DNA from 2 places in the Devosia sp. UYZn731 genome. Region 1 is predicted to be linked to the other one. Evidence: predicted binding sites of a transcription regulator. Region 1 holds the regulator's gene; the other holds the start of a gene.
What was found. The regulator PhoB, encoded in region 1, activates phosphate uptake and scavenging genes when phosphate is short. The targets are predictions, from matches to a motif close to TGTCATNNANCTGTCAT.

Region 2: a site for PhoB is predicted at 5,626-5,642, ahead of ABIB57_RS14385 (esterase-like activity of phytase family protein). Genes of this name have one in related genera too.

What each region holds. Positions count from the first base shown of each region.
Region 1 covers NZ_JBEPOL010000004.1:225,196-232,964, forward strand. The annotation lists gene ABIB57_RS11730 (substrate-binding domain-containing protein) at 113-1,141, shown strand; gene pstC (phosphate ABC transporter permease subunit PstC) at 1,212-2,591, shown strand; gene pstA (phosphate ABC transporter permease PstA) at 2,594-3,970, shown strand; gene pstB (phosphate ABC transporter ATP-binding protein PstB) at 4,051-4,833, shown strand; gene phoU (phosphate signaling complex protein PhoU) at 5,003-5,713, shown strand; gene phoB (phosphate regulon transcriptional regulator PhoB) at 5,748-6,449, shown strand; gene ABIB57_RS11760 (GntR family transcriptional regulator) at 6,577-7,242, opposite strand; gene ABIB57_RS11765 (dihydrodipicolinate synthase family protein) at 7,406-7,769, shown strand, end outside.
Region 2 covers NZ_JBEPOL010000005.1:293,460-301,228, forward strand. The annotation lists gene ABIB57_RS14370 (ABC transporter permease) at 1-979, opposite strand, end outside; gene ABIB57_RS14375 (ABC transporter permease) at 979-1,965, opposite strand; gene ABIB57_RS14380 (ABC transporter substrate-binding protein) at 2,261-3,301, shown strand; gene ABIB57_RS14385 (esterase-like activity of phytase family protein) at 3,374-5,554, opposite strand; gene pbpC (penicillin-binding protein 1C) at 5,673-7,769, opposite strand, start outside.

The DNA of each region.
Region 1 (7,769 bases):
GCAATAAAACTGTCGCCACGCCCTCCTATGGTCTGCCACGTCACAGGGCGGCCCGGCGCGAAGCCGGATTGGCCAGCCAGATTAAAAAATGAATTCCGAAAGGGAAATCTCAATGAAAACCGCACTCCTCACCGGTGTTGCAGTCATCGCTCTGGCCGCCATGGGCACGACCGGCGCTTTCGCCCAGTCGCGCGACACCATCCAGGTCTCGGGTTCCTCGACCGTGCTGCCGTTCGCTTCGATCGTTGCCGAAGAATTCGGCGCCACCTTCCCCGAGTTCAAGACGCCAGTCGTCGGTTCGGGCGGCACGGGCGCTGGCCTCAAGCAGTTCTGCGAAGGCGTTGATCTCAACACCACCGACATAGCCAATGCATCGCGTCCGATCAAGTCGAGCGAAGTCGAAGCTTGTGCCGCCAATGGCGTGACCGATATCCGCGAAGTTCAGTTCGGCTATGATGGCATCGTGTTCGCCTCGGAAGCCTCCAAGGGCGATTTCAAGCTGACCCCGCTGATGGTTTACAAGGCCATTGCCGCTCAGGTTCCAGTCGATGGCAAGCTCGTCGCCAATCCCTATACCAACTGGCACGATATCGACGCGTCGCTGCCTGACCAGCCGATCGCCCTGGCCATTCCGGCTTCCAACCACGGTACGCGTGAAGTGTTCCAGCAGAAGGTTGTCGATGCCGGCGCCGAAGAAGCCGGCCTGCCTGCCGACCTGACCGACGAACAGAAGCTCGCTGCCACCACCACGTTCCGTCAGGACGTCGTTGTCGAAATCTCCGGCGACTACACCGAAACCCTGGCTCGCCTGAAGTCCAATCCCAACACCGTCGGCGTGTTCGGCCTCTCGTTCTATGACGAGAACAAGGACACCCTCAAGGTTGCGACCGTCAACGGCGTCGTGCCCACCAATGACACTGTCGTTTCGGGCGAATATCCCGTGTCGCGTCCGCTCTACTTCTACGTCAAGGGCGCTCACATCGGCCAGATCCCCGGCATCGAAGACTACGTGTCGTACTTCCTGTCCGAAGGCGTTTCGGGCGAAGGCGGCATCCTGGAAGACGCTGGCCTGATCCCGCAGCCAGCCGAAAAGACCGCTGAAGTCCTGGCTGCCTTCACCGCCGGCCCGACCAAGTTCTGATAGATCCGACCCGGGCTGCGCTCATTCGAGCGCAGCCCATCCTCTTCGGCCCCCGGGAAAGCGTGACATCGTGAACTCCTTGATAATTGCCGGCCTGTTGATTGTTCTCCTGGGCGTTGCCTATCAGATGGGGTGGTCCAAGAGCCGCGCCCTGGTGACTGCCGATGGCGTCAAGGTGCATTCGCGTTCCCAATACCATGGCTCGCTGGTTGCGATCTGGACCATCATTCCTGCCCTGCTCGTGGTGGGTCTGTGGGCCTATTTCAGCGATAGCGTCACCCACAATTACATCGTCTCCCAGCTCCCGTCCGATCTGGTGATGAGCCTCGATCAGGCTGGCCTCAACGGGGTCATGCAGCGCGTCCAGGCCATCGCTTCAGGTTATGGCGTGGCTGGCGAGGTGCAGCCTTATGAGCAGAGCGCCGGCGAGGCTCTGCGCCAGTTCCAGTTCATCACCTTCCTCGTGGTGATCGCCGCCGCGGCCGGTACCGGCATCCTGGCGCTGCTCTATGCCCGCGGCAAGATCAGTGCCCGACTGCGAGCCCGCAACAGTGTGGAGCGCATCGTCACCCTGCTGCTGCTGTTGTGCTCGGCCATCGCCATCCTGACCACGGTGGGCATCGTCGCCTCGCTGGTCACCGAGGCGTTCAAGTTCTTCACCTTCATCAGCCCGGCGGACTTCTTCTTCGGCACCGTCTGGGCCCCGAAGTTTGCCACCACCGCTTCGGGCGACGCCGGCCAATATGGCATCCTGCCGCTGCTGACCGGCACGCTGATGGTTTCGGTCATCGCCATGCTGGTGGCGGTCCCGGTCGGGCTGATGACGGCGGTTTATCTCAGCCAATATGCCCCGCGCAGCGTGCGCGCCGTGGTCAAGCCAATCATCGAAATCCTGGCCGGCATCCCCACCATCGTCTACGGCTTCTTCGCTCTGGTGACGGTTGGTCCGTTCCTCGCCGGTATTGGCGCCGCCATCGGGCTGCAGGTCAGCGCCACCAGCGCGCTCACCGCCGGTATCGTCATGGGCATCATGATCATCCCGTTCATTTCCTCCCTTTCCGACGACATCCTCAATCAGGTGCCGCTGGCGATGCGCGACGGGGCCTTCGGGCTGGGCGCCACCAAATCCGAAACCATCCGCAACGTGCTGCTGCCGGCCGCTCTTCCCGGTATCGTCGGCGCGTTCCTCCTCGCCATCAGCCGCGCCATCGGGGAAACCATGATCGTGGTGCTGGCAGCGGGTAACAGCCCGGTCCTCCGCGGTAATCCACTGCAGCCGGTCTCCACCATCACCGTCTCGATCGTCAACCAGCTCACCGGCGATACCGATTTCGCTGGGCCACAATCGCTGGTCGGCTTCGCGCTGGGGCTCACCCTGTTCGTGATGACCCTGGTGCTCAACATTGTCGCGCTCTACATCGTCCGCCGCTTCCGGGAGCAGTACGAATAATCATGGCCAATACCACAGCTTCCGCGATCTCGACCGGCCTCCAGGCCTCGCGCGACCGCACCAAACTGATCCGTGACGGCCTGCGCAAGCGGCACACCACCGAGGCCATCTTCAAATGGTCGGGCGTGGGGGCCATCATTCTCGCACTAGGCTTCGTGGCGATCCTGTTCGCCGACGTGCTGGTCAAGGGCATCCCGGCCTTCACCCAGGCCAATCTGCATCTGACGGTTACTTACGACCCGGCCATCGTCAAGATCGATCCGGCCCCGGTTCGCGCCGCTGGCCAGTCGGATGCCGATTTCAACCGGGCGAACCTAGATTGGCAGCGCAAGGTTGCGCTGCTGAACTGGAACAAGGTGGTCGAAGCCTCGCTGCGCGCCGCAGCGCCGGCCGGCTACGAAATCGACAGCAAGGACCTGCTGTCCATCGCTGAAACCGATAGCCGCCACACCATCCGCGAACGCTTCGTCGCCGACCCATCGCTGCTGGGCAAGACGACCGAGATCGACGTGTTGGCGTCGGCCAATGCGGCCAACTGGATCAAGGGCAATATCTCCCGCGATGCCAGCGATGCCCAGCAGCAGCTGACACCTCCGGCTCGCACGCTGATCGATCAGTTCGTCGACAACGGTACGATCTCCAACGGTTTTGCCTGGAGCATCTTCACCAACGTCGATAGCCGCGCGGCTCCTGCCTCGGCGGGCCTGCTCGGCGCCTTCATGGGCTCGCTGTTCATGATGCTGATCGTCATTATCCTGGCGGTGCCGATCGGGGTGGCCAGCGCCATCTATCTCGAGGAGTTCGCGCCCAAGTCGCGCTGGACCGATCTGATCGAGGTCAATATCAACAATCTGGCGGCCGTGCCCTCCATCGTCTTCGGCCTGCTCGGGGCGGCGCTGTTCATCAACACCTTCCACCTGCCGCTCTCGGCGCCGCTTGCCGGCGGCCTGGTGCTGACCCTGATGACACTGCCCACCATCATCATCGCCACCCGCGGTGCATTGCAGGGCGTATCTCCGTCGCTGCGCCAGGCGGCGCTCGGCATGGGTGCCTCCAAGACGCAGATGGTGTTCCACCATGTGCTGCCGGTGACCTTCCCCTCGATCCTGACCGCGACCATTATCGGCGTGGCGCAGGCGCTGGGTGAAACGGCGCCGCTGCTGCTGATCGGCATGAACGCCTTCGTGGCTTCGGTGCCGGCGACGCCGCTGGATCAGGCCACCGCGCTGCCGGTGCAGATCTTCCTCTGGCAGGGCAATGAAAACCGCAACTTCTTTGAATCACGCACCTCGGCGGCCATCATGGTGCTGCTGGCCTTCATGATCCTGCTCAACGCCGTCGCCATCTTCCTGCGCACCCGGCTGGAGCGCCGGGCATGACGCAAAACAATTCCGGAGACACTCAAATGGACATGCTGGCTGGCAAGGTTAAGATGACGCAGACATCAGTGAATAGTGCCATGAACCCGACAGATATGCTCGAACGCCCGATCCGCCTGCATGCCAAGGACGTCACCGTCCACTACGGCGCCAAGCAGGCCCTGTTCGGCATTTCAATCGACATTCCCGACCGTGCGGTGACCTCGTTCATCGGACCTTCGGGCTGTGGCAAGTCCACGTTCCTGCGTTGCATCAACCGCATGAACGACACGATCGAAGGCGCCAAGGTTGGCGGCTTGATCGAGCTGGATGGCGAGGACATTTACGATCAGTCCCTCGACGTGGTGGAACTGCGCGCCCGTATCGGCATGGTGTTCCAGAAGCCCAATCCGTTCCCCAAGTCGATCTATGAGAACGTCGCCTATGGCCCCAAGATCCATGGCCTGGCCCGTTCCAAGACCGATCTCGACGAGATCGTGATTTCGTCCCTGCGCAAGGCGGGGCTGTTCGAAGAGGTCAAGGACCGCCTCAACGAGCCCGGCACCGGCCTGTCCGGTGGCCAGCAGCAGCGCCTGTGCATTGCCCGCGCCATCGCCGTCGGCCCCGAAGTCATCCTGATGGACGAGCCCTGCTCGGCGCTCGATCCGATCGCGACGGCCATCATCGAAGAGCTGATCGATGAATTGCGCGAGAACTACACCATCGTCATCGTCACCCACTCGATGCAGCAGGCTGCGCGCGTAAGCCAGAAGACGGCGTTCTTCCATCTGGGCAAGCTGATCGAGGAGGGTGTCACCGAAGACATCTTCACCAACCCGATCAACAAGCAGACCCAGGACTACATCATGGGCCGCATCGGTTAGGAGGCCGATCTTCGTGCCAAGCCGGGCTGCAAATGCCACCTATCTGCGCTTCCGGTGCTCACGTACCAAACGTACGCTCCGCTCCGGTTCTCGATAGGCGCCATTTTCGCCTCGGCCTGACACGAACCTCGACCTCCTAATGCCCTCCACAAATTTCGAGGATAAAGCCATGGCCACCACGTCCCCAGAACATATCGTCAGCTCCTATACCGACGAATTGACTACGCTTGCCCAGTTGATCGCCGAGATGGGCGGCCAGGTCGAAGTCGCCATCGAGAACGGCACCAAGGCGCTGCTCAAGCTCGACCGCGAGCTGGCCGATGTCACCATCATCGCCGATCAGCGTATCGACGACATGCAGCGCCGCATCGACGATATGGCAGTGTCGATGATCGCCCGCCGCCAGCCGATGGCCAGCGATCTGCGCGCCATCATCACCTCGATCCACGTCGCGTCCGATCTGGAACGGGTCGGCGACATGGCCAAGCAACTGGCCCGCCGCTCGCTCAAGCTGGAAGGCCTCAGCCTGCAGCCCACGTTCTACAATGGCGTGCGCAACATGACCAATCTGGTGCTGCGCCAGATCAAGGATGCGCTGGATGCCTATGCCAGCCGCGACGCCGAAGCCGCCATCGAGGTGTGCAATCGCGACGACGAGGTCGATGCCATGCACACCTCGCTGTTCCGCGAGCTGCTGACCTACATGATGGAAGACCCGCGCAACATCACGCAGTGCACGCATCTGCTGTTCTGCGCCAAGAATTTGGAGCGCATTGGCGACCACGCGACCAACATCGCCGAACGCGCCTATTACCTGCAGACCGGCAAGCAATTGACGGCCGACGTGCAGGAACTTCAGCGGACCCAGATCAAGGCGTAGCCGGCTGCGGCCGAGCGACCTTGGGAGCACAACAATGCCCGCAACGATACTTGTCGTCGAGGACGAGGAAGATATCTCGATCCTCCTGCGCTACAATCTTGAGGCCGAGGGCTTCCGCGTCCTGACCGCCGAAACCGGCGATCAGGCGCAGGAACGCATCCAGGATAAATTGCCGGACCTGATCCTGCTCGACTGGATGCTGCCCGAAGTCTCCGGCATCGAGTTGTGCCGACGTCTGCGCGCCCGCGAGGAAACTGCCCGGGTGCCGATCATCATGATCACCGCGCGTGGCGAGGAAGAAGAGCGCGTGCGCGGCCTTGCCACTGGCGCCGACGACTATGTGGTCAAGCCGTTCTCGGTGCCCGAACTGCTGGCGCGCATTCACGCGCTGCTGCGCCGGGCCAATCCGAACCTGGTCACCGCCGCGCTCAAGGTGGGCGATCTGGAGCTGGACCGCACCACCCACCGCGTCCGCCGCGCCACCCGCGACGTGCATCTGGGGCCGACGGAATATCGCCTGCTCGAATATCTGATGCGTCATCCGGGCCGGGTCTATTCGCGCGAGCAATTGCTCGACGGCGTTTGGGGCAATGACGTTTACGTCGATGAGCGTACTGTGGACGTCCATATCGGCCGTCTCCGCCGCGCCATCAATCGCGGTCGCGAAAGCGACCCGATCCGCACGGTGCGCGGCGCCGGTTATGCGTTTGACGAGCGGTTCGCGCAAGTGGCGTAGGGTTAGCACTAAGCGGCTCCTCCCCCTTACAGGGGAGGCTGGGTGGGGGTGTGAGAGCCCAAATCCGGCAGATACGACCCCCACCTTGATCCTCCCCCTGGAAGGGGGAGGTGTCGACTGAGGGGACTTACCTCACCCGCTCCAGATAGCGCTGCTTGCTCGGCTGCAAGTGATCGACGCAGAGCTGCGCCAGCACCCAATTATCGTGGCCTTGCAGCATGTCGATCATCATGGCGTGGTGTTGGTGCGCGATGCGCAGGGACTCCTTATCGCCCATAGTGTTGGCGCGCACCGGCAGGCTGAGCCGCATATAGAGCTCGATCGATTGCACCAGATGCGCATTGCCACAGGCGCCGAACAGCGTCAGATGGAAGCGGTCATTGGCCTCGTGCACGCCGCGCAGGAAGCCGGCTTCCATATGCCGGCCATGCTCTTGGTGGATGGCTTCGAGTTCGGCGATCAACGCGGCGGGTGCCGGCAGCGGAATCCACAGCGCCGCCTGCCGCTGCAACAGTTCGCGCACGTCGTAGATTTCCTGCACCTGTTTGGGCGTCAGCGAACGCACGGTGGCGCCGCGATTGCGTTCGCGCACCACGATGCCCATGGCCTCAAGCTGCACCAATGCCTGGCGCGCGAAGTGACGCGTCACGGCAAAGCGGGCGAGCAGCGTATCTTCGGTCAGCCGCGTGCCGGGGGCGAGACGGCCGAAGATGATGTCCTCTTCCAGCGCTCGGGCGATGCTGAGATCGTCGTGCTCGATAGCGATTTGTTCGGTTTGGGTCGCTGCGGCCAAGGTCGTCTCCACGTAACGATGCTCATCCTACAGCGATTTTTGCTGCCGGTCGAATTGGTCGGGCAAAACCGCCCAGGGCGCCTGCGCACGGCTTGCCCTGCGGCGGCCTCTGGCCGATACCGAACCATCGGCCGCCGCTCGCGGCACCATCTGGAGATCACGCATGGCAATCCTCAATGAACAGGCCAAGGGCGTCTACGTCATCGCGGTGACCCCGTTCGAGGATAATGGCGCATTGGACCTGGCGAGCGTCGATTCCATGCTGGATTTCTACGAAGGCGCCGGGGTGAGCGGCATCACCGTGCTCGGGCAATTGGGCGAGGCGCCCAAGCTGACTTCAGCCGAGTCGGCGCAAGTGGTGGAGCGCGTGCTCAAGCGCCTCGGTGGCCGCCTGCCGGTCGTGGTCGGCGTTTCGGCACCCGGCCTCGCGCCGATGACAGAGCTGGCACGGACCGTGATGGACCAGGGCGCGGCGGGCGTCATGGTGGCGCCACCCTGGACCATTAAGACCGACGATCAGAGTTTTG
Region 2 (7,769 bases), on a different contig from region 1:
CGGAAAAGCGCGGATTGAGGGCGTCGTTGAGGCCATCGCCGATCAGGTTCAGCGCCAGCACGGTGAAGACGATGGCGAGGCCCGGCAGCAGGGTCAGATACCAGGCGGTGCGGATCAGTTCGCGGCCGGTGCCGATCATCGAGCCCCAACTGACGACGTTGGGATCGCCCAGGCCCATGAAGCTCAGCGCCGATTCCATCAGGATGGCCGAGGCAAACATGACCGAGGCGGTGACGATCAGCGGCGGCAGCGCATTGGGCAGGATTTCGGAGAAAATGATGCGGGCGCGGCTGAAGCCGAGACTGCGCGCGGCCATCACGTAGTCCGTGGCGCGAATGGCGCGGAATTCGGCACGCGTCAGTCGCGCCACCATGGGCCAGGAGACGATGGAGATGGCCACCGTGACGGTGAGCGCCGAAGGCTGGGCGATGGCGACCAGCACCACCAGCAGCACGAAATTGGGCAGGGTCTGGAAGATCTCGATGATGCGCACCAGCACGTCATCGACCCAGCCGCCGAAATAGCCCGCGACCGCACCGACCACCACGCCGACGCTCAGGCCGAGGGCGGTCGCTGCGAGGCCGACGAACAGCGAAATGCGCGAGCCATGCACGATGCCCGACAGGACATCGCGCCCCATGGCATCGGTGCCGAGGGGATAGGCCCAATCCTGGCCCGGCCACAGGAAGGGCGTGGCCACCATGCCCAGCGGATCGCCGGGCGAGATCAGCGGAGCGAAGATGGCGATCAGTACTATGGTGGACAGGAAGGTGACGCCGAACAGCGCATTGGGATTGCTGAAGAAGATGCGCAGTTCACGCCGGCCGGGCGGAACCGTCACCGCTGCCGTCATGGTGGTGCGCGCATCGGGGGCGCGCAGATTGTGCCACTCGGGTTGCTGGGTGGCTTCGGGCCGCGACGCACCCTGTCGGGCGCCCGCCAGGGCAATGCTCGGCGCGTTAAGGTCGGTGGTGGACATCAGAGCTCTCCAATGCGGGGATCGAGCCAGGTCTGCACGATATCGACGACCGCATTGGCCAGGATGACCAACAGCGAGGACAGCAGCAGAATGCCCAGCAGAACGGTATAATCGCGGCCCATCACGGCCTCGAAGGCGAGCCGGCCGAGGCCGGGCCAGCTATAGACAGTCTCGACCACGACAGCGCCGCCCAGCATGCCGCCGACATGCATGCCCGCCATGGTGGTGATGGGGATCAGCGCATTGCGCAGGATGTGACGCACGGTCACGACGGCGGGCGACAGGCCCTTGGCATAGGCGGTGCGCACGAAATCCTGGTTGCGCACTTCGAGCATGGCGGCGCGGGTCAGGCGGGCGTAGATGGCGACATAGAACAGCGCCAGCGAGGTGGCGGGGAGCACCATGTAGCGCGCCTTGTCGACAATGCCGGCCCAGCCGCTGAGATCGGCGCCGATGGTGCCATTGCCACCGCTGGGCAGCCAGCCGAGGGTGACTGAGAACAAGACGATCAGCATCAGGCCGATCCAGAAGCCGGGCACCGAATAGAACAGCAGCGAAAAGATCGAGATCAGCCGATCTGGCAGGCGGCCCGCAAAGGCCGCCATGATCGAGCCTAGGGTCAGGCCGATCAGGATGGCGATGGCCAGCGCCATGGCCATCAGGGTCAGCGTGCCGGGCAGGCGTTGGCCGATCAGATCGGCCACGGGCATGCTGTAGCGCGGCGAAAAGCCGAGGCTGAAATGGGCGAGATTGTTGAGATAGGTCAGCAGTTGATCGAGCATCGGCAAATTAAGGCCGAAGCGCTCGCGCATCGCCGCCATGGTCTCCTCGGTGGCCGAACCCGCCTCGCCGGCCATCACGTCGGCGGCGTCGCCGGGGGCCAGTTGCAACAGGAAGAAGTTGAGAATGACGATGCCGATCACGGTCGGTATCGCCTGCAGCAGCGTGCGCCGTAGCGCTCGGGCAATCCTGGGCAGACTGGACATGACGTCGTCTCTCGATTGAACGGAGCGCCCAAAAGGCGCCGCCACGATCCGCCGGACACGCGCCGAGAGGCCCGGGTGATCTCGCAAATTAATGTTGACTAAGTTTATAGTGTTTGTCAAACGTGATAGAGCAAATTGATCCCGTCATTCGGCTGTTTCCGGATTTTCAATTCCAGAACTGGCCTAAAATACGGTTCAAAAGCAAGTTTTATCTAATCCGAAGGCCGCCGAGCAATAATGCTCCAAGGCCGGCATGCGGGTTGGAAAACGGTTTTGGCAATCAAGGAGAGGGACGATGACGCTTCAGAACAGCATTTCGGAAATCTGGTACACGCGATGCCCGGTGCCGACCCCGGTGGGGCTGGCGGTGCAGCTCGGCTATCTGGACGAGACCTTCGCCAAGGAGGGCATCACCCTCAAGTCGATCATCGATAGCCAGGACCGAGCGATCCGGACCAGCCATTTCGACCATCACCTGAGCTATTCGTTCCGTCATGGCGGCAATGTGCCGCCCATTCGGGCGCGTTCGGACGGCAAGACCACGCGGCTGGTCGGCATCACCTGGACCGACGAATTTCAGGCCATCATCACCCTGCCCGGCAGCGGCATCAAGACCACCAAAGACCTGGTCGGCCGCCGCTTCGGCATCGCCCGCCGCCCATCCGGGATCGTCGATTTCATGGCGGCGACGGCGCTCAAGGGCCTGACCTCGGCGCTGTCGCTGGAGGGGCTCAGCCACAACCAGGTCGAGATCGTCGATATTGCGCTGACCGATAGCGTGCTCGACGGGCGCGAGGGGCCGCAGCTTTATGGGCTGCGCAACCGGCAGGCCTATGGACCCGAAATCGCGGCGCTGCTGGCCGGCACGGTCGACGCCATCTTCGTCAAGGGCACGGCGGGGATCAACGTCGCCAACCTGTTCGCGACGCATACCGTGGCCGAGTTCGGATTTCACCCCGATCCGAAAATCCGCATCAATTCGGGCTCGCCGCGGGTGCTGACCGTCGACGAGCGGCTGGCCGAAGATCGCCCGGACCTGGTCAGCAAGCTGATCGCGACGCTGCAGCGCGCGAGCGACTGGGCGGTGGCGCATCCCGATGACGTGCGCCGTTTCGTCGCCAAGGAAGTAGGCGCGTCGGAGGAAGTGGTGGCTTCGGCCAATGGGCCGGACCTGCACCACCACCTGGGCATCGGGCTTGAGCCCGAGCTGGTGGCGGCGATCGGCCACTATAAGGATTTCCTCTATGAATGGGGCTTCCTCGAGCAGAACTTCGATCTCAACGCCTGGGTGGACCGCCGCCCCTATGACGCGCTGAGCCAGCGCGCCGTCGCCTGAGCCACAGCGCCGCACAAAACAAATCGGCCGGGCTTGTGCCCGGCCGATCGCATTTCAAAGGGTGGGTGAAGCTTACTTCACGTCGCCGATCGACCAGAAGAAGGTCTCGCCCGAGCTGTCATCGACACCGTCATTGTCGGTGATGACGAAGCCGGTGCCGGCAGCGTCGATGGCAAAGCTCTCGACCTTGTCGGCGATGTAGCCATTGTTGGTGGCGAGATCCGGAACCAGGTCACGCACCAGTTCCTTGGCGACGACCGGCAGTTCGCCATCGAGCGGAGCGCCCTTCAGGTCGGCCAGCTTGACGCGGTAGATCGCCTTGAGCTTGGCCTTGAGCGAAGCTTGGTTGTCGCGCTCGACGATATAGGCGTAGTCGCCGTGGACGGTGATTTCCGACAGGCCATTCCAGGTGCCTTCGACCGGAGTTTCGAGCGGGTAGTGGACTGCCGAGAACTCCTTAGAGGCGATGTTGTAGCCGATCAGCTTGACCATGCCGGCGGCGTCGTCAGCCCATTCGCGCTGCATCGCAACCCACAGGGTGGCGTCGTCGCCGGTGCCAACCAGGGCAACGCCTTCAGAACCGAAGCGGACCGCACCAGCCATCAGCGCGGGCGGGAACGGCACTTCCGCAACGATCGCGCCATCGGCATCGACATGGTACAGGGCCTGGGGGACCAGCTTGGCAGCGTCGCCCTCGGACGCCAACCAGAAGCCGCCTTCACCGTCTAGCGTGATGCCTTCGAGATCGAGCTTCTGGGCGGGATTCCCACCACGGGTGATGATAGTCTTGCCGACGATATGGGCCGGCTTGGCAGTGGCGTCGATCTCGTAGATCGCCGGGGCGTTGGTCAGGACGCTATCGGACACGGCGTAGAGCATGCCGGGCTTTTCGGCATCGGCAACGGCGCCGGAGATAGCAGCCCAGCCGATGGGGTGACCGTCTGCGTCGAGATCGGAAACGAGCTGGGGATAGGCGGCGGTGCCTTCGGCCAGTTCATAGAGCATGACGTGCGAACCGGCGAGGCCATCGGCGCGCAGGTCGGTTTCATTGGCGGTGGCCAGCAGGTTGCGGCCGGGAATGGCCACGAGACCTTCAGGCGACATGCCCGAGGGCAACGACTGCAGATATTCCGGCGCAGCGCCGGTATCCTTATAGACTGCGATCAGGGACGAGCGTTCCTCGGCCACGAAAATGAACTGGGTATCGCCGATGGTGGCGACTTCCAGGCCCTCGGGCTCGACACCCTTCTTGTTGCGCTTGTCGGGATAGTGACCCATCTGGGCAGCCATGACGTCGAGCGTATTGCCCGAGTCCCAGTTCACCGAGCCATCGCGATTGAAGATGGTGAAACCGCGCGAGCCACCGTTCCAGTCGCCTTCATTGGCGACGACGATGCGGTCGGCATCGAGCCATTTGACCGCGTCAGGTTCGCGCAGCAGGTCGTCCTTCTTGCCGGTGAAGACGATCTGGCCGTCATTCTTGGTATCGACGCCTTCGACCGAGGTCGAGCCAGCGGTAAAGCCGCCGGTGACCGTGGCGGTCTTGGCGTCGACGATGACGATCCAGTTGTTTTCCTGCATCGTGAGGGCAATTTCGTCATTGTCGTTGAAGGCGACGAATTCGGGCTCGGCATCCTCGGGGGCGATATCGGACAGGCCGGTCACTTCGACACGCTTGATGCCGTCTTCGGTGACCTTGCCGTCGACCAGATTGACCACAACCAGGAAGCCCGAGGGCATCTGCGGGATGGCGCCGTCATTGACCTCTTCATCGCGCTCGTTCTCGATGGCGATCGCGAGGATCGTGCCGGCCTTGTTGTGGGCGATCGAGTCGGGCTGGCCGCCGAGCTGGAATTCGCCATCGACGCTCTTGCTGGCGATATCGACCACGACCAGCTTGCCGGTTTGCTCGATGAAATCCTTACGGGTGTTGACGGCCACATAGGCCTTGGCGCCGATCACGGTGACCGAAGTGGGCTCGCCGCCCATATCCAGGTAACCGGCGGGCTTTGGCGCCTTGGCGTCGGTCACGTCGAGGAAGCCGATGCCACCATTGGGGCTATCGGAATAGATCAGCATCATGCCGTCATCGGTCGCAGTGATGATTTCGGAGGAAGTGGCATCGGCGTCGGGCGCGTTGAGCTCGACGGGGAAGCTGGCAATACGATTGAACACCGGCGCGGCAATGGCCGGGATGGCGGTCGAGGTGAGCAATGCAGCCGTCAGGACGACGGACAGGTTTTTAATGTGCATGGTAAGGCCCCCAGGGTCGGTATGAACCGGCCCCGAATACGGACCCAAGAAAACCGGGGGATGACGTCGGGATGACAGAACGATGACAATGCCGAAACGGTGAAACGGCCGCAGGCGGTCAGTCGAGGAAGACCGTGACGTCGTCGGAACGGCCTTCGGAATCGACCACCGACAGGGTCACATAGCCCGGCCCGTCGGGCTTCCAGGCATTCTGGCGGGCGAATGCGGAGCGGCCGAACGGGGCGCCATTGGCGAAGAAGGTGAAGGGCGGCACGCCGTTGCGCACCTTGACGATCAGGGGGAGGTCGGCGCCCGAGGCGATGCCCAGATCGACATCGACGCCGTCAGTGGGGAAGGCGATTTCGGGGGCGGCGTCGCGATTGACCATATTGTCATCGGGGTGGCGGAAGCGCTTGAGCGGGGCGGGCAATTGCGAATTGGAAGCGACCAGCACGCCGGGCGGGGCGGCGCGTAGTGGCACTGCCGGGGTGCCGAGGCGATCGAAGGCTTCGAACAGCACCGGGGCGGCGGCGGTGATGCCGGAAATGCCGGGCACCGGCTCACCATCCGGCCGACCGACCCAGACGCCGATGACGGTCTTGCCGTCATAACCGATCGCCCAGGCGTCGCGGTAGCCGTAGGAGGTGCCGGTCTTGTAGGCGATGCGGCCGGGTGAGCCATTAAGGGGCGGCGGCACGTCGGCGAGGATATCGGAGACATACCAGGCCGCTGCCGGATCGAGCACCAGCGCCGCATTGGCGGGCTCGGTAGCGCGCGGCTTGACGCCGTCATTGAGCATGACCGGGGAGCCGCCACGGGCGATGGCAGCATAGATGGAGACTAGGTCGCGGAGGGTGACGCCGACGCCGCCGAGGCCGATGGCGAGGCCGGGTGCGGTATTGTCGGGCAATAGCGGATTGGCATTGGCGCGCTTGATGCGCGACACCAGCCGGGCGGTGCCGACGGCGTCGAGCACGACGATGGCGGGGATATTGAGGGACTCGCTCAGTGCTTGGCGGATGGTGACGGTGCCGCGGCTGAAGCCGTCGAAATTGACCGGGACGTAGCCACCGAAGGCGGTGGGGCGATCCTCGATCAGGCTTTCGGGGTGGGCGAGGCCCAGCTCGAAGGCGAGGCCGTAGATCAGGGGTTTTAGTGTCGAGCCAGGCGAGCGCACCGCCGAGGTCATATCGACATAGCCCTGGCTTTGTTCGGCGAAGAGACCGGCGGAGCCGACCGAGGCCAGGATATTGCCACTGGCCTGATCGGCAACGACGATGGCTACGGAGACTTTTGGGCCAAGCTGGGTGGCCCTGCCCGTCCCCAGCCGCTCCAGCGCGGATTGCAGGCGGCGGTCGACGGTGAGTTCGATGCGCCGCGCGGTGGGCTGGGCCTTGACCGCCTGTTGCGCCATGTGGGCGGCGAGCATGGGGAAGGGTTTGCGCGCGGTTGGGATAGGCTCGCGCTTGGCGGCGTCGGCTTCTTCCTGGGCGATGGCGCCTTGACTGACCAGGCGATCGAGCACGCTGTTGCGGCCGGCTTCGGCGGCCTTGGGATCGCGATCGGGACGGCGCGCTTCGGGAGATTGCGGCAGCGCCACCAAGAGGGCGGATTCAGCGGTGGTCAGCCGCGTCGGCTCCTTGCCGAAATAGGTGAGGCTGGCGGCGCGGATGCCCTCGATATTGCCGCCATAGGGGGCCAGCGTCAGGTAGAGCGTGAGGATCTGTTCCTTGGTCAGGCGATGGGCCAGCGCGTCGGCGTGCACCAGTTGGCGCACCTTGCCCCAGAGATTGCGCGTGGGTTCGCCCTCGATCAGCCGCGCCACCTGCATGGTGAGGGTGGAGCCGCCGGACACCACATGGCCGCCGGCGCCGACGAACTGGCCGACCGCGCGCAGCATGGCGGACCATTCGATGCCATTATTGGTCTCGAAATTCTGGTCCTCATAGGCGATCAGCATGTCGACGAAATGCCGGTCCACCTGCCCCACCGTGACCGGCAGGCGCCAGCGTCCATCAGCGGTGGTGAAGGGCCGCAGCAGATCGCCCTGGCGATCCACCACGGCGGTCGAGACGGGGATGGTGGCGATATCGGGCGTAGCCGGCAGGGTGGCACGGATGTCGCGAATGACGCCGAAGCCGTACCAGGCGCCACCGGCCCCCAGGCACAGTAATACGACCAGGCCGGCGGCGAGGAGGCGCCAGATCGGCAGTTT